DNA from 3 places in the Streptomyces sp. NPDC093252 genome. Region 2 is predicted to be linked to each of the others. Evidence: riboswitches for the same ligand, from Rfam matches in the RefSeq annotation. Region 2 holds a riboswitch; each other region holds the start of a gene.

Region 1 (5,624 bases), on a different contig from region 2:
TGTCCGTCCACAGCGGTATCGACTTCCCCGTCTCCTACGGCACGCCCGTGATGGCCGCCACCGACGGCACCGTCCGCACGCAGTTCAACTCGGCCTACGGCACGATGGTGATCCTTACCGCGATGGACGGCACCGAGACCTGGTACTGCCATCTGTCGACCTACGCGGTCGCGTCCGGTACGACCGTGAAGGCTGGCGACACCATCGCCTACTCCGGTGACTCCGGGAACTCCACCGGCCCGCATCTGCACTTCGAGGTCCGGCCGGGCGGGGGCGCCGCGATCGACCCGCTGGCCTGGTTCCGCAGCCACGGCCTGGACCCGACCTGACCGGCCTGGCCCGATCTGACCGGCCTGACCCGGCCGGGTCGGCCTGACCTGATCTGACCGACCCGGTCTTCCCGGGCGGCCCCGCCTGCCTGCGGACCGTCGACCGTCCGTCCAGGACGGCACCCCTGGCACCAGTCCCCTAGGACCGTCCCCCCTGGACGGCCCCCATAGGACCTTCTTACCGGACCCCGCCCTACAGGACAGGCCCCTACAGCTTCTCCACCGGCGCGTACCGCAGCAGCAGCCGCTTCGGCTTGGCGTCCCCGAAGTCGATCGTCGCCTCCGCGTTCCCCCCGGTGCCCTTGACCCCGACCACCGTGCCCAGCCCGAACTGGTCATGGGTCACCCGGTCGCCGACGGCCAGGGAGACCGCCGGCTGCTCCGCCGATCTGCGGGTGGCGAAGCCCGAGGCGCCGGACGCGGACGAGCGGGACCGGGTCGAGGACAGGGACGCGGCTACCCCCGACACCGGACCGGCCGGAGCCGCCGTCGCCCCCGTGCGCTTCCAGTCGACATGCGTCGGCGGGATCTCCTCCAGGAAGCGGGAGGGCGGGTTGTACGACGGCTGCCCCCAGGCGCTGCGCATCGCCGAGCGGGTGAGGTAGAGCCGCTCCCGCGCGCGGGTGATGCCGACATAGGCGAGGCGGCGCTCCTCCTCCAGCTCCTTGGTCTGGCCGAGGGCGCGCATGTGGGGGAAGACGCCGTCCTCCATGCCGGTCAGGAACACGACCGGGAACTCCAGGCCCTTGGCGGTGTGCAGGGTCATCAGCGTGATGACCCCGGCGCCGTCCTCCTCGTCCGGGATCTGGTCGGAGTCGGCGACCAGGGCGACCTGCTCCAGGAAGTCGGCGAGCGTGCCGCCCGGGGCCGGGGCCTCGGGCGCTTCCCCGCCCCCGGCGCGCTCCTGCTCGAACTCCAGGGCGACGGCCGCGAGTTCCTGGAGGTTCTCGATCCGGGTCTCGTCCTGCGGGTCGGTGGACGCCTGCAACTCCGCGAGATAGCCCGTGCGTTCGAGGACGGCCTCCAGGACCGTGGCGGGGCCCACGCCGGACTCCACGATCGTCCGGAGGTCCTCCATGAGCGTGTTGAACCGCTTCACGGCGTTGGTGGAGCGGGCGGCCATGCCGTACGCCTCGTCCACCCGCTTCAGGGCCTGCGGGAAGCTGATCCTCTCGCGCTGGGAGAGCGCGTCGATCATGGCCTCCGCGCGGTCGCCGATACCGCGCTTGGGGACGTTGAGGATCCGGCGCAGCGGCACCGAGTCCTCCGGGTTGGCGAGGACCCGCAGATAGGCCAGAACGTCCCGGACCTCCTTGCGCTCGTAGAAGCGGACGCCGCCGACGACCTTGTAGGGCAGGCCGACGCGGATGAAGACCTCTTCGAAGACACGGGACTGGGCGTTCGTCCGGTAGAAGACGGCGACATCGCCCGCCTTGGCGTCGCCCGCGTCCGTGAGACGGTCTATCTCGTCGGCGACGAACTGTGCCTCGTCGTGCTCGGTGTCGGCGACATAGCCGGTGATGCGCGCGCCCGCGCCCGCGTTGGTCCACAGGTTCTTGGGGCGGCGGGACTCATTGCGCTCGATGACCGCGTTGGCGGCGGTGAGGATCGTCTGGGTGGAGCGGTAGTTCTGCTCCAGCAGGATCGTCGTCGCGTCCGGGTAGTCCTCCTCGAACTGGAGGATGTTGCGGATCGTCGCGCCCCGGAAGGCGTAGATCGACTGGTCGGCGTCGCCCACCACGCACAGCTCGGCGGGCGGCAGATCGTCCGGGCCCGGCGGTACGTCGAGGTCCTCGGGGGCGCGCTCCCCGGTGCCGACCAGCTCGCGCACCAGCGCGTACTGGGCGTGGTTGGTGTCCTGGTACTCGTCCACCAGGACGTGCCGGAAGCGGCGGCGGTAGTGCTCGGCGACATCGGGGAACGCGCGGAGCAGGTTCACCGTGGTCATGATCAGGTCGTCGAAGTCGAGGGCGTTGGCCTCGCGCAGCCGGGACTGGTAGAGGGCGTACGCCTGGGCGAGGGTCTTCTCGAAACCGTCGGTGGCCTGCGCGGCGAAGTCCTCCTCGTCGATCAGCTCGTTCTTGAGGTTGCTGATCTTGGCGCTGAAGGACTTGGGCGGGTAGCGCTTGGGGTCGAGGTCCAGATCGCGGCAGACCAGGGCCATCAGCCGCTTGGAGTCGGCCGCGTCGTAGATCGAGAACGACGACGTGAAGCCGAGCTTCTTGGACTCGCGGCGCAGGATCCGCACACAGGCGCTGTGGAACGTCATCACCCACATCGCGTTCGCGCGCGGGCCGACGAGCTGCTCGACGCGCTCCTTCATCTCACCGGCGGCCTTGTTGGTGAAGGTGATCGCGAGGATCTGGCCGGGGTGGACACCGCGCTCGGCGAGGAGATAGGCGATGCGGTGGGTGAGCACCCGGGTCTTGCCGGAGCCCGCACCGGCCACGATGAGCAGCGGGGTGCCCGCGTGGGCGACCGCCGCGCGCTGGTTCTCGTTGAGCCCCTCCAGGAGCGCGGCCGGGTCGAGGGCGGGGCGGGGGGCGCCGTCCCGGTAGTACGCGTCCCGGTCCGGGGGCGCGTCGAACTTCCCGCCGAACAGATCGTCCGGAACCGGCTCCGGCGCGTGCTCGTCCTCGGGGGGAGGCGGGGGCTCCTCCTCGTGCCCGCGGGGGCTTCGGAGGTCCGCCAGGAAGCTGTCGTCAAAGAGGCTGCTCATCGCTCTCCGAGTCTAGGCCGCCCCACTGACAACCCGGGGCCGTCCCGCTCCTTTCCCGCTCCTCGCCCCTCCTCCCGCCCGGTGACGCAGGGTGGCGGATCTTGAGCGGGGCGCGGTGGGAGGGGGTGCGGGGCGGACCGCGAGGGCCGCCGGACGGAAAGGTCACGAAAATGTATCGGGCATAACGCCCACCAACCTTCACAGGCGCCACACCAGTTGGCTACGGTTCCGGGCAGGCCGAACGACCCCCACCGGCGAACGTCGCCGGGCCGTCCGGCCTCCGTCGAGTCCGGCGAGCCCCCTGGGCGGCCGGAGCCGGGGACCCACCGACACCTGGGGTGAATCGGTCCCGACTTCCGTCCCGGGAGCGGACCGTAGGGCAACCCTTCCGAAGCACCCGCCCGAACCCGACAGCTAACCCGGTAGGCGGCCCATGGAAGGAGTCGCCTCCTTGGCGTCGCACCGCAAGTCCCACCCCACGGGCACGCGCCTGGCCGGAATACGCACCCCCGTCCTCGCCACCGCCGCCCTGACCTCCGTAGCCCTGCTCTCGCAGACGGCCACCGCCGCGCCCGCGGACGACAAGCCGAGTCTGGAGGAGGTCGAGAAGAAGGTCGACGACCTCTACCGTCAGGCCGAATCGGCGACGGAGAAGTACAACGCCGCGAAAGAGAAGACCGGCAAGCAGCGCAAGCTGCTCGACACCCTGATGGACGATGTCGCGCAGCGCACCCAGAAGCTGAACGACGCGCGCGAGGAGCTGGGTTCCTACGCCGCGGCCCAGTACCGCACCGGGGCCGCCGCCCCCAGCACCGCGAGCCTGCTGCTGGCCGACTCGCCGCAGGACTACTTCGACCAGACCCAGTTGATGGGCCGGCTCACCGAGCGCCAGAAGACCGCGGTCGACGACTACTTCGCCCAGCAGTCCGAGACCATGGAGAAGCGCCAGGACGCCGGCGAGAGCCTGGAGACGCTGGCCGACGCCCAGGACGACCTCCGGACGGCCAAGGCCACGGTCCAGCAGAAGCTGGCGGACGCGCGCGAGCTGCTCTCCGAGCTGACCGCCGAGGAGAAGGCCCGGCTCGCCGAGATCGAGCGGGAGAAGCGGGCGGAGGCCGAGCGCGAGGCCGAGGAACTGGCACGCCAGCAGCGGGCCGAGGAGGAGGAACGCCGCCGGGAGGCCGCCGCGGCGGCGGAGCGGCAGAACGAGGAGCAGAGCGGCTCCTCCGGCACCCCGGGCTCGGACTCCGGCTCGACCGGCTCAGGCTCCCCCGCCACGGACCCGTCCTACGCCACCAAGGCCGAGAAGGCGATCGGGTTCGCCCGCGCCCAGATCGGCAAACCGTACGTCTGGGGCGCCACCGGCCCCGGCTCCTACGACTGCTCCGGCCTCACCCAGGCCGCCTGGAAGGCCGCCGGCGTCACCCTCCCCCGGGTCACCTACGACCAGGTCAACGCCGGAACCACGGTCACCGTCTCCGCCGCCCAACCCGGTGACCTGGTCTTCTTCTACGACGACGTCACCCATGTCGGCCTCTACATCGGCAACGGCATGATGATCCACGCCCCGAAGCCGGGGGCGTATGTCCGCGAGGAGTCGATCTTCTACGACGGTGAGTCGTCCATCCACAGCGTGGTGCGGCCCGCCTGAGGGGCTTGAGCGGGATCGGGTTGGCCGGGATGGGGTCGGCCGGGATCGGGCTTGACCGGGGTCGGGTCGGGGTCGAGCTTGAGGGGGGCGGGTCGGCTCGGGGTCGGACCTGGGCCGGGTCGGGGGGCGTGAGGTAGTGAACCGGCCCTGGGGGCGGTCGAGCGCCGGGGGCGCGTGTCGCAGGGTGCACGCCCCCTTGTGGGGCCCATAGGAGGCCGTTACTGCGAGGGCTGGGCGGGCCCGTTACTGCGAGGGCGGGACGGGCGGGCACTCATCGGCCGCGGATGGCTGCCGAGCACGTCCGCCCCCTATCCGGCTAGTACCGATTTACCCCTTTCCGTCCGCCCCCGTGCGCGCCCCCGTCGTCCCGGGCGGCGCGCTCCTTACGATCGCCCCATGTCCGGCACCGGCACCCCTTCCCTCCGCGCCTGGTGGGCGCAGCGCCCACCGGCGACCGGGGCCGCCGTGCTGGCGACCGGCACCATGTCGATCGGCCTGCGCCTGGCCGGATACGACGTCCTGTCCGGGATCCTGCTGGCGGTGACCGGGATCGCCTGGCTGGCCCTGGTCGCGGACTTCGCGGCACGGCTCCTGGGCGGCCGTCCCTACGCTGCCCGGCTCCTGGGCGACCGTCAGAGCAGCCCGCGGGAGGCCGGTACGCCCGCCGAGCCTGTCGCGTCCGCCGCACCCGCCGCGCTCACCGCCGTCGCCGCGACCACCGTCCTCGGCACCCGGCTGGCCGCGCAGAACTGGCAGCCCCTCGCCGAAGCCCTGCTGGCCGCCGCCGCGCTGCTGTGGCCGGTGGTGCTCGTGATCGGCGTGACGCACTGGCGGGCGCGGATGCCGGGCGCGGTGTTCCTGGGCTGTGTCGCCACCGAGGGGCTCGCGGTGCTCGGCGGGACCCTGGCGAAGGCGGAGGGGGCGG
Region 2 (5,624 bases):
GACGCCGGACGCGACCGTGCGGGACCGCGGTGGCTCTGCGAGACGAGCCTAACCGTCCCGGGGGGATCGGCCAGCCGGTCTCCCACCCCTCGGACGGAACCGGTCGTAAAATGTTTCTGAATGGAACAAATACGGGGGTTCGGGGGGCGGGTTTTGGGGGCTTGGGGTTTCGGTGGTCCGGGGGCCCCGGGGTTCGGGGGTGCGGGGCCCGGGGGTGCGGGGCCCGGGGGTGCGGGGCCCGGGGGTGCGGGGGTGCGGGGGTGCGGGGGTGCGGGGGTGCGGGGGCGCGGGGGCCGGGGGTCCGGCGGCCCGGTGTCCGGCGGCCCGGGCGTCGGCGTCGGTCTGGCCGTCGGCGTGGAAAGGCCCCGCCCCGGTGCGTACGGGGGATTCACGCACCGGGGCGGGGCGGGCCGTGGGGACGGGGGCCCCACGGGGTCTCGCCGGGTTTCACCGGGCACCGCCGGGTCTCACCGGGCTCACTGGGGCTCATTGGGCCCTATGGCGAGGGTGGGGGATGGGGCTGTGGGGGGAGCGTGGGCCGGCTGTGGGTGGGCCGTGAGGTGGGGCGGCCCGACCCGGCTTAGCCGTGGCCGTGGCTGCGGCTGCGGCTGCGGCTGCGGCTGCGGCTGCGGCTGCGGCTGCGCGGGGCTACTCCCCCGGGGGCTACTTCAGGTGGAGCTGCTGGCCCGGGAAGATCAGGTCGGCGTCGTCGACGATGTCCTTGTTCCGCTCGAAGAGCTGCTGCCAGCCGCCCGCGACATCGTGCTCGGCAGCGATGGAGCTGAGGGTGTCGCCGGAGACGACCTCGTACTCGCCGTCGCCCTTCTCGACGGTTCCGCCGGTCGGGGTGGTGACGGTCTCGCCGGACGCGGCCGGGCGCTCCTGCGAGCGGGAGGTACTGGGCTGCTCGGTGCGCTCGGGCTGGGCGGGGGCGGGCTCGGGGGTGGTCTCCGGAGCCGGCTCGGGGGTGGTCGCGCCGCCGCCGTAGGGGGTGTTGGACAGGCCCACGCCGCAGGACGGCCAGGCGCCCTTGCCCTGGCCCGCGAGGACCTTCTCGGCGATCTCGATCTGCTGCGCCTTGGTGGCGCGGTCGGCGGTGGCGGCATACTGGGTGCCACCGAACGCGGCCCAGGTGGAGGCCGAGAACTGGAGGCCGCCGAAGTAGCCGTTGCCGGTGTTGATGGCCCAGTTGCCGCCCGACTCGCACTGGGCGACGGCGTCCCACTCGGACGCGGTGGCGGCGGAGGCGTTGCTCGCCGCGACGAGCGGGGCGGCGACGGCGGCGCCGGTGACACCGGCGAGCGCGATGACACGGGTGGCCTTGGACGGACGGCGGTGCTTGCCCTTGCCGGAGAACAGCATGTGGAGATCCCCTCACCGACGCCTACGAGGTGAGCTGTCGGGTTCGGGCCGGTTGAGTTGCCCGGCCATGTCCCGTACGGGGGTTTTCATCCCGTACGTCATGGCTTCACCCCAAGCCGGATCCGTCCGGTCGAGTCGCCTCAACCTCCGTCACCGGCACTTACCTTGGGTCCCCCGCTCCTGCCTACGGCGCTTGGCGCGACGACTGTTCCCGTACGGCCACCGGCAGGATTCGGCGTGGCGACCTCGGGGCCCGCTGCTTGCGAGCGGTCCTGACCGTAGACACGCGATTCCCGGAATTTCAAAGACGATCAGGGCTTCTGAGACTCATCCCACACTTTCGCCAAACTCGGACATTCGGTGCGAAGCATGACGTGAACTCCCGTCACTTCCGGCCCACTTCCCACCCTGGAGCGGGCATGGAAGTCACCCGGTCCGGGAACTACTGGCCGCCGACGGTGAGCGTCTGACCGGGGACGATGTGGTTCGGGTCGCCGTCGAGCACCGCTTCGTTCAGCCGGTAGACCTGGCGCCATCCGCCGTCGACCTCAAGCGAGTCGGCGATGGAGCTGAGCGTGTCCCCGGAGCGGACGGTGTAGCTCCGGTCGAGCGCGTCCCGGTCGCCGCCTGCGTCACGTGAGGCCCGCGGGTCGGAATTCCCCGCCCTTACTTCGCCCAATTCCCCCAGTTCATCCGATTCCTCCACCGCGTCCGCCTCGTCCGGCTCCGGCGTCTGCTGCGAGCCTTCGCCGGTCGCGGAGCCGCTGGATGATTCGGGCGATTCGGTTGAATCAGTTGAATTGGTTGAATCAGTTGAATTGCCCGAGAGGGTGTTCGGAGTCTCGGTGGCGCCCTTGGCGCCCTTCTCCGGGGCGCTCGCGTCCAGTCCGCTCTCGTCGGCGCTGCCGCCGCGGTGCTTGCCGGTGCCGGGGGTCGGGTCGACCTCGGGCAGGTCGCTGGTGTCGACCAGGAACGAAGAGCCGAGACCCTGCCCGAGGTTGCCCGTTTCCTCACCGTTCGACCCGGAGGGGGACTCGGTGGGCGGTTCGACCGGAGAGGCCGAGGTGGAGGAGTCGACGGAGGGGGCGTCCGGCGAGCCGGAGGGGTCGGAGGAGGGGGAGGTAGGGCTGCCGGAGGGCGAGGACTCCGGCGTACCGGTTCCATCGCCCTCGGTGGTGCCGGAGGGGCCCGAGCCCCAGGACGAGTCACTGGTGCCGTTCTCCGGCCCGGAGGTCTCCGTCTGCGGCCCGGACGCTCCGGAGGACCTGGAGGAGTCGGTCAGGCCGCCCGTGAGTCCGGGGGAACCGTCGCCGCCGTCCGTGGCCTCCGGCGTGGGATCACCGGCCACCCCCGTGTCGACCCCGGCCGGCTCCTTGTCCTCCGCGAGCCCGTGCAGCGGCCCGCAGGAGGGCCAGACCCCGACACCCTGGTCGGCGAGGATCCGCTCGGCCACCGCGATCTGCTGCGAGCGGCTCGCCTGGTCCGGGCTCGACGCGTAGTCCAGCCCGCCGTACGCCTCCCAGTCGTCCTGGGTCAACTGGAGGCCGCCGTAGCGTCCGTTGCCCGTGTCCGCGCTCCAGGCGCCGCCGCTCTCGCACCCGGCGACCTTGTCCCAGGTGGTGCCGCTCGCGGCGCTCGCGCCTCCGGCGCCGAGCAGCGGAAGGGCGATGGCAGAACCGGTCACTCCGGCAGCGACCAGGATGGCCGGGGCCTGACGGGGGCGACGGTGACGACCGTTCCCGGAGAGCATGCGGGGACCTTTCCCGAGACAGCGGTGACCCGCGCGTCGCGTGATGCTCGCGCGTCGCGCTGAGGGGTGAACGTAGCCGCAATCGTTGACTTGTCACAAGTTAATGCCGCGTAGATCACGTGAAGATCACAAAGATGAGGGAGTGTCAACTTTTGAGTGACCGTCTGTGGGTCTGAGGGGGCTGTGGGGTGACTGTCTGTCAGGCGGGCCGTCGGGTGTCTGTTGGATGGGTGGGGTCTGGTCGGTTGCCGAGCGGGTGGGGTCTGGTCTGATGTCCGGCGGGTGGGGTCTGGCCTGATGTCCGGCGGGTGGGGGCCTGTCAGAACTCCACCGGCAGGGTCCGCAGCCCCCGCATGATGAGGCCGCCGCGCCAGCGCAGTTCGGCCGGGTCGACCGCGAGACGCAGGTCCGGGAGGCGGGTGAACAGCGCCGCCAGCGCCGTCTGCCCCTCCAGCCGGGCCAGCGGGGCGCCCAGGCAGTAGTGGATGCCGTGCCCGTACCCGAGGTGCGGGTTGTCCCGGCGGCCCAGGTCGAGGGTGTCCGGGTCGGCGAACCGCGCCGGGTCCCGGTCCGCCGCCGCCAGCACCACGAGCACCGGATCGCCCGCCGCGATGCGCTCACCGCCGAGGCTCAGCGGCTCGGTGGCGAACCGCCAGGTGGCCAGCTCGACCGGCCCGTCATACCGCAGCAGTTCCTCGACCCCGGTTTCGAGGAGCCCGGTGTCCCCCTCCGCCAGGGCGCGCCGGAACCGGGTGCGCTGCTCGTCATGGGTGAGCAGGGCGTAGGTGCCGTTGCCGATGAGATTGACGGTCGTCTCGAAACCGGCGAACAGCAGGATGAACGCCATCGCCGCCGCCTCGTTCTCCGTGAGGTGCTCCCCGTGGTCCGAGGCGCGAATCAGGCCGGAGATGAGGTCCTCGCCGGGTGCGGGGGTGTCGGGGAGCGCCGCGCGCTTGCGGTGGATCAGCTCGGCGAGGTAGCCGCGCATCTTCTTCACCGAGCGCGCGACCCCGCCCCTGGGGCCGCCGCCGTGCCGGATCATCATCCCGGCCCAGTCCCGGAAGTCGTCCTGGTCCTCGCGCGGGACGCCGAGCAGGTCGCAGATCGCGTAGATGGGCAGGGGGAAGGCGAAGTCATGGATCAGGTCCGCGGTTCCCTTCTCCGCGAAGCGGTCGATCAGGTCGTCGGTCAGCTCACGCACCCGGGGTGCGAACTCGGCCACCCGGCGCGGGGTGAACGCCTTGGACACCAGCCGCCGCAGCCGGGTGTGGTCCGGCGGGTCGATGTTGAGCAGATGGGTCATGAGGTTGGCGCTGCGCTCGCCCGGGATGCCCGTTCTGTTCTTGCCTTCGGCGCCCTCGGCGTGATGGCCCGGATTCTTCGACAGTCTCGGGTCGGCCAGCGCCCGGCGGGCGTCGCCGTACCGGGTGACCAGCCAGGCGCTCACGCCGCTCGGCAGCTCGGTGCGGTGCACAGGGGAGTGCTCCCGCAGCCAGGCGTAGGCGGGGTAGGGGTCGGTGGCGAAGGGCCAGGAGAAGAGGGGTGGGGTGGGGCCGGGGAGGGGGGTGCTCTGGTCGGGCCGGTTGCGCGGGTCGTCCTGGTCGCCTTTGTGGTGCCGGTCGCTTTTGTAGTGCCGGTCGCCCTGCTCGTGCCGGTCGCCCTGGTCGTGCTGGTCGGTCACTGTTCGACCGTATCCCTGTGCTCCCCGCTCTCCCTGCTCTCTCCTCTCTCGTTCTCCCTGCTCTCCTTCTCCTCGCTCTCCCTCTGTCTGATCGCGTCCCGGTAGGCCCGTGCCGCCGCTCTGAGGGCTGATTCCGGGTCCTCGCCCCGGGCCTCCGCGCGGGCGGCGAGGGCCAGCAGGTCGTAGCCGATGCCGTCGCCCTGGGGCAGGGGGACGTCGAGCCCGGCCGTGCGGGCGCGGGAGGCCAGCTTCGCGGCCAGGGCCAGGCCCGGCTGGTGGACCGGGATGCCCTCCGTCACCGAGGTGCGCCGCTTCTCCTGGGCCTTGGTGCGCAGCCAGTGCGCCTTGACCTCCTCGGGGGTCGTCGCGGTGGCGTCGCCGAAGACATGGGGGTGGCGGTGGATGAGCTTGGCGACGATGCCGGCGGCCACGTCGTCGATGGAGAAGGGGGCGTCGGTGCCGGGGCCGTCCTCCCCGCCGTCCTCGTCGTCGTCCGGCTCCGGCGGGGCGCCCTCCTCGGCGATCCGGGCGTGGAAGACCACCTGGAGCAGGACATCGCCCAGTTCCTCGCGCAGTTCGGCGCGGTCGCCGGTCTCGATCGCCTCGACCAGTTCGTACGCCTCCTCCAGGCCGTACTTGGCGAGTCCCTCGTGGGTCTGGCGGGAGGACCAGGGGCACTCGCGGCGGATGCGGTCCATCACCTGGACCAGGTCGAGCAGCCGGGCGCCGGGGAGGTCGTAGGAGGCGGGGAGCAGCTCCAGCTCGGGCATCCGGGTGCGGCCGGATCCGGCGAGCCGGGCCAGCCCGTCCGTGAGCGCGGGCTCGCCCTCG
Region 3 (5,624 bases), on a different contig from region 2:
CGCCGTGCTGTCCGTGGTCGGCGACATCGACCCGGAGCGGACGCTCGCCTGGATCGAGAAGTACTTCGGCTCCATCCCCACCCATGACGGCAAGCCCGCCCCGCGCGACGGCACGCTCCCGGTGACCATGGGCGGGCAACTGCGCGAGGTCGTCGAGGAGGAGGTCCCGGCCCGCGCCCTGATGGCCGCCTACCGCCTCCCGGAGGACGGCACGCGCGCGTGCGACGCCGCCGACCTCGCCCTCACCGTCCTCGGCGGCGGCGAGTCCTCCCGGCTCTACAACCGCCTCGTACGCCGCGACCGTACGGCCGTGGCGGCGGGCTTCGGCCTGCTGCGGCTGGCAGGGGCACCCTCCCTGGGCTGGCTGGACGTGAAGACCTCCGGGGACGTCGAGGTGCCGGTCATCGAGACCGCCATCGACGAGGAACTGGCCCGCTTCGCCGCCGAGGGCCCGACGGCGGAGGAGATGGAGCGCGCCCAGGCCCAGCTCGAGCGCGAGTGGCTGGACCGGCTCGGTACGGTCGCCGGGCGCGCCGACGAACTGTGCCGGTACGCGGTGCTGTTCGGTGACCCGCAGCTCGCCCTGACCGCCGTACAGCGCGTCCTGGAGGTGACGGCCGAGGAGGTCCAGGAGGTCGCCCAGGCGCGTCTGCGGCCCGACAACCGCGCGGTGCTGGTCTACGAGCCGACGGCCCCCGAGACGGACGATCCGGCGGACACGGACGGCACCGGGGCCGCGGCCACCGACGAGAACGAGGAGGCGGCCAAGTGAGCGAGCTGGCCCCGATGGACTTCCACCCCCAGCCGCAGCCCGGCGAGGCCCGCCCCTGGGCCTTCCCGGCGCCCACGCGCGGTGCGCTCGACAACGGGCTCACGGTCCTGCGCTGCCACCGCCCCGGCCAGCAGGTCGTGGCCGTGGAGGTGCTGCTGGCCGCCCCCCTGGACGCCGAACCGGCCGGCCTGGAGGGCGTGGCCACGATCATGGCGCGCGCCTTCTCGGAGGGCACCGACAAGCACTCCGCCGAGGAGTTCGCCGCCGAGCTGGAGCGCTGCGGCGCCACCCTGGACGCCCACGCGGACCACGCGGGCGTGCGGATCAGCCTCGAAGTGCCGGTCTCCCGGCTGTCCAAGGCCCTCGGACTGCTCGCCGACGCCCTGCGCGCGCCCGCGTTCGCCGACAGCGAGGTCGAGCGCCTGGTGCGCAACCGGCTCGACGAGATCCCGCACGAGCTGGCCAACCCCTCGCGGCGCGCCGCCAAGGAGCTGTCCAAGGAGCTGTTCCCGGCGACCTCGCGCATGTCGCGCCCGCGCCAGGGCACCGAGGAGTCCGTGGCCGGCATCGACTCCGCGGCCGTACGCGCCTTCTACGAGAAGCACGTCCGCCCGGCGACCGGCACCGTCGTGGTCGTCGGTGACCTGACCGGCGTCGACCTCGACACGCTGCTCGGCGACACACTGGGCGCCTGGACCGGCTCCTCGGCCGCGCCCCGGCCCGTGCCGCCGATCAGCGCCGACGACACCGGGCGGGTCGTCATCGTGGACCGCCCCGGAGCCGTCCAGACGCAGTTGCTGATCGGCCGCGTCGGCGCCGACCGGCACGACCGCGTATGGCCCGCCCAGGTGCTCGGCACGTACTGCCTGGGCGGCACCCTCACCTCCCGGCTGGACCGCGTCCTGCGCGAGGAGAAGGGCTACACCTACGGCGTCCGCGCCTTCGGGCAGGTCCTCAGGTCCGCGCCGGACGGCGCCGGGGCGTCCATGCTGGCCATCAGCGGCTCGATCGACACGCCGAACACCGGCCCGGCGCTGGACGACCTGTGGACCGTGCTGCGCACCCTGGCCGCGGAGGGGCTCACCGACGCCGAGCGGGACACCGCCGTGCAGAACCTCGTCGGCGTGGCGCCGCTCAAGTACGAGACCGCCGCGGCTGTCGCGAGCACCCTCGCCGACCAGGTCGAGCAGTATCTGCCCGACGACTTCCAGGCGACGCTGTATCAGCAGCTCGCCGCCACGGGCACGGTCGAGGCCACCGCGGCCGTCGTCAACGCCTTCCCGGTGGACCGCCTGGTGACGATCCTCGTCGGCGACGCCGCGCAGATCAAGGAGCCCGTGGAGGCCCTGGGCATCGGGCCGGTCACGGTGGTGGCCGCCGAGTAGCGCACGGCGGGCAGGCGCACCCGCGCGGGGCCCCGGCGACGGACGGATCGCGTCGCCGGGGCCCTTCCTTGTCCGGAACGCCGTGTCCCGAACACCTTGTCCGGAACATCTGGTCCGGAACATCTGGTCCGGAACATCCTGTTCGGAACGCGGCGTCCGGAACACCGTGCCCGAGGTGCCGTGCCGCCTGAAGGGCGGTACCCGTACGGGCCATTTCTGTACGGGTCGTGTCCGTACGGGTCGTGTCCGAAGTGCCGAGCCGGATGTGCCGTGCCGGATGTGCCGTGCCCGCAGCGCTATGTCCGGATTGCGGGAGAGGCTGCCTGTCTGCCCTGTGGCATGTGCAACAAAAACCCCGATCCGTTTGGGGATTGAAAGATCTCCCGCTTAGCGTCACCCAGGCTGTCCGTCAGGCAGTGCGCCGCGTCCGCGGCACCGGACAGTCATCGCCGAGTCCCCGTACGGCGCGAGCCAGGGGAGCCGGGGACCCAGGTCCCTGGGGTGAATCGGCCTCCCGCGCGCGTGCGTGCCGGGAAGCCGTAGGAGACCTTCCTGCTCCGAACCCGTCAGCTAACCCGGTAGGCGAGAGGGAAGGAAAGGACCAGCCACTCCATGGCGTTCACGCGCGCCACCGGGAAGCACCGGCGTCCCACCCCCACGCACCGCACCACCGCCCGCGCGGCGGGTGTCGCGGCGCTCACCACCACCGGAGTCGCCGGCACTCTGGCCGCCCCGGCGTTCGCCGCGGCCCCCGAGCAGACCGGCCTCACCCCCGTCGTCAGCATCGGCGAGGACGTCGCCGACCAGATCGACGCCCAGGCCGCCGCCCAGATGGAGGCCGCGCGGCAGAAGGCCCGGGACGACGCCCGCAAGAAGGCCGCCGAGGAGGCCCGCAAGCGCGCCGCCGAGGAGGCCGAGAGGCAGCGGGAGGCCGAGGAGCGCGCCGCCCGCGAGGCCGAGCGCAAGCGCCTCAACACCTTCGTGTCGCCGATACCCGGCTCCTATGTCTCCACCAGCTATCAGGCCGGCGGCGCCACCTGGTCCTCCGGCAGCCACACCGGCATCGACTTCCACGCCGGCACCGGCACCCCCGTCCACGCGGTCGGCTTCGGCACGGTCGTGGAGGCAGGCTGGGGCGGGGCGTACGGCAATCAAGTCGTGATCAAGATGAACGACGGTACATACACCCAGTACGGGCATCTGTCGTCCATCGGCGTGTCGGCCGGCGAGACGGTCGCGCCGGGGCAGCAGATCGGGCTCTCCGGTGCCACCGGCAATGTCACCGGCGCACACCTCCACTTCGAGGCCCGCACCAGCCCCGAGTACGGCTCCGACCTGGACCCGGTCGCCTACCTCCGCGCCCACGGCGTCGGCATCTGACCCACCGCGCCCCCGTCGAGTTCCCCCCACCGACAAGCCCCGGCCCCCAGGCCGGGGCTTTCGCCCTTTCAGGCACTCCCTGTCCAAAAAATATCCATGGAATCAGGGGCCCCGTCGGAAATTCCGTCCGATTGCAATAGAGTCACTGTTCCGACGTCAATCGGAGACGTTTCACGGGGATTAAGGCGGAGGTCGGTCATGCGTATTCCGGCGCACTCGGTGTGCACGGCGATCCGGGACGACATCATCGCCGGTGTCTACGAACGCGGCGGCCGGCTCACCGAGGAAGTCCTCGCCCGCCGGTACGGCGTCTCACGCGTCCCCGTCCGCGAGGCACTGCGCACCCTGGAGGCCGAGGGCTTCGTGGTGACCCGGCGGCACGCGGGCGCGTGCGTCGCCGAACCCAGCGAGCAGGAGGCTGCCGACCTGCTGGAGATGCGCGTGCTCCTGGAGCCCCTCGCCGCCTCCCGGGCCGCCCAGCGGCGCACGGAGGCCCATCTGAAGGTGCTGCGCGGCCTCGTCCGCCTCGGCCAGGAGCGGGCCCGCCGGGGCAGCAGCGACGATCTGCGCTCCCTGGGGAGCTGGTTCCACGAGACGCTGGCGCAGGCGTCCGGCAGCCCTTCCCTGGTCTCCATGCTCACCCAGCTCCGCCACAAGATCGCCTGGATGTACGCGGTGGAGGCGCCGTCCGCGCCCGCCGAGTCCTGGTCCGAGCACGGCGCCATCGTGGACGCGGTGGTACGCGGCGACGCGGAACGCGCGCGGGCGCTCACCGCGCTGCACGCCGAGCGCGCCACGTCCGCGTTCCGGCTGCGGTTCACCGCCGGCGGCGCGGAGCGTGTGAGGACTTCGCAACATGCCGTAAACATGTCGGGCCAGCGGCTTTAACAAAAGCGCCGTATACAAAGAAGAGAATATTCGGCGGCCGGGAATTTCGGCTGTCCTTTTCCGGTGTGCGGAGGGATTCTACTCGTCCGGCTCCGGTGTATTTCGGTGCGCTTGCGCATCCGGCCACCCAACAAACGCTTCGGCGCGCGCCGGGCGTTCAATTCGGCGTGCGATGGAGGGGAAACCAGGGGCGGGGAATTCGTCTGTCGGGGCGTCGGGGCGTCGGGGCGTCGGGGCGTCGGGGGCGTTGCTGGGGTGTTGCGGGGGTCTGCGTCGGGGTGTCGGGTGCGTACGCGGGTCCCTTGGGGCATCGATGGGGCCAACTCCAGCGGGTCGTGCGGAGGACGGAAGCAGCAAACCCCCGCCGGGGCACGCGGCATGCCCCTCCCCGGCCGCCGCCACTGAACGCCAACGCTTCCGGGCCGGCTCGGGCAGGGCGTCCAGGGCGAGCGATGCGGGCCCACCGAGACCCCCGAGGTGCGGGGGACGGCCTCGGCGAGACGCGAGGCACCCCCCGCGCGCAGGGCGGGCCAGGCAAGGCCGCCTCCGGGGCGCAAGGGCGCCCCTCCGGCGAGGCTTTCCGGCGACGACCGGGCGGCCCGGCCCCCGGGAAGACTCTCGGGCGACTCCACCCCCTCTCGCGCCCCCCAACGCAGAAGCCGCGCCCCCCGGTGCGGGGTGACGCGGCTCCATGTCCGAAGCGGCGATGCCGAACAGCAGGCGTGGCCCGCCCCGGCGGCTCAGACGGTCCCGGGAAGCTCCTCCAGCCCCTCCGCGACCAGCTTGGCCAGGCGGTCCAGGGCCGCGTCGGCGCCGTCGGCCTCGGAGGCCAGGACGACCTCCTCACCGCCCTTGGCGCCCAGGCCCAGAACGGCCAGCATGGAGGCCGCGTTGACGGGACTGCCGTCGGCCTTGGCGATCGTCACGGGAACCCCGGAGGCCGTGGCGGCCCGGACGAAGATGGAGGCGGGGCGGGCATGGAGGCCCTCGGCCCAGCCGACGTTGACGCGGCGCTCAGCCATGTGATGCTGCCCTTCAGTGTCTCAGGGTTGTCTAGACCAGTGTCCCATACGGTGGAGCGTGCCCCGATGAGGCCCGGACGAGGCCCACAGATGTCCCGGGACCACGGATGCCCCATGACCCGGGTGCTCTGTGGCCCGCCCCGTGCCTCTCCGGAGTGTCGCCGGACCGCTGCACCG

What was found. A riboswitch is a leader RNA that binds a small molecule or an ion and turns the genes downstream of it on or off. The one in region 2 is predicted to bind cyclic di-AMP.
Positions count from the first base shown of each region.
Region 1: linked by a shared signal. The riboswitch ahead of AB0O01_RS12400 (NlpC/P60 family protein) and the one ahead of AB0O01_RS06395 (transglycosylase family protein) in region 2 are both predicted to bind cyclic di-AMP.
Region 3: linked by a shared signal. The riboswitch ahead of AB0O01_RS35595 (M23 family metallopeptidase) and the one ahead of AB0O01_RS06395 (transglycosylase family protein) in region 2 are both predicted to bind cyclic di-AMP.

Region 1 covers NZ_JBFBEM010000005.1:187,707-193,330, forward strand. The annotation lists gene AB0O01_RS12390 (M23 family metallopeptidase) at 1-329, shown strand, start outside; gene pcrA (DNA helicase PcrA) at 538-3,048, opposite strand; cyclic di-AMP (ydaO/yuaA leader) riboswitch at 3,320-3,493, shown strand; gene AB0O01_RS12400 (NlpC/P60 family protein) at 3,500-4,699, shown strand; gene AB0O01_RS12405 (hypothetical protein) at 5,096-5,624, shown strand, end outside.
Region 2 covers NZ_JBFBEM010000003.1:99,053-104,676, forward strand. The annotation lists gene AB0O01_RS06395 (transglycosylase family protein) at 664-1,362, opposite strand; cyclic di-AMP (ydaO/yuaA leader) riboswitch at 1,367-1,571, opposite strand; gene AB0O01_RS06400 (transglycosylase family protein) at 1,805-3,046, opposite strand; gene AB0O01_RS06405 (cytochrome P450) at 3,432-4,793, opposite strand; gene AB0O01_RS06410 (nucleoside triphosphate pyrophosphohydrolase) at 4,790-5,624, opposite strand, start outside.
Region 3 covers NZ_JBFBEM010000026.1:5,135-10,758, forward strand. The annotation lists gene AB0O01_RS35585 (pitrilysin family protein) at 1-772, shown strand, start outside; gene AB0O01_RS35590 (pitrilysin family protein) at 769-2,157, shown strand; cyclic di-AMP (ydaO/yuaA leader) riboswitch at 2,595-2,757, shown strand; gene AB0O01_RS35595 (M23 family metallopeptidase) at 2,770-3,537, shown strand; gene AB0O01_RS35600 (GntR family transcriptional regulator) at 3,736-4,425, shown strand; gene AB0O01_RS35605 (HPr family phosphocarrier protein) at 5,166-5,447, opposite strand.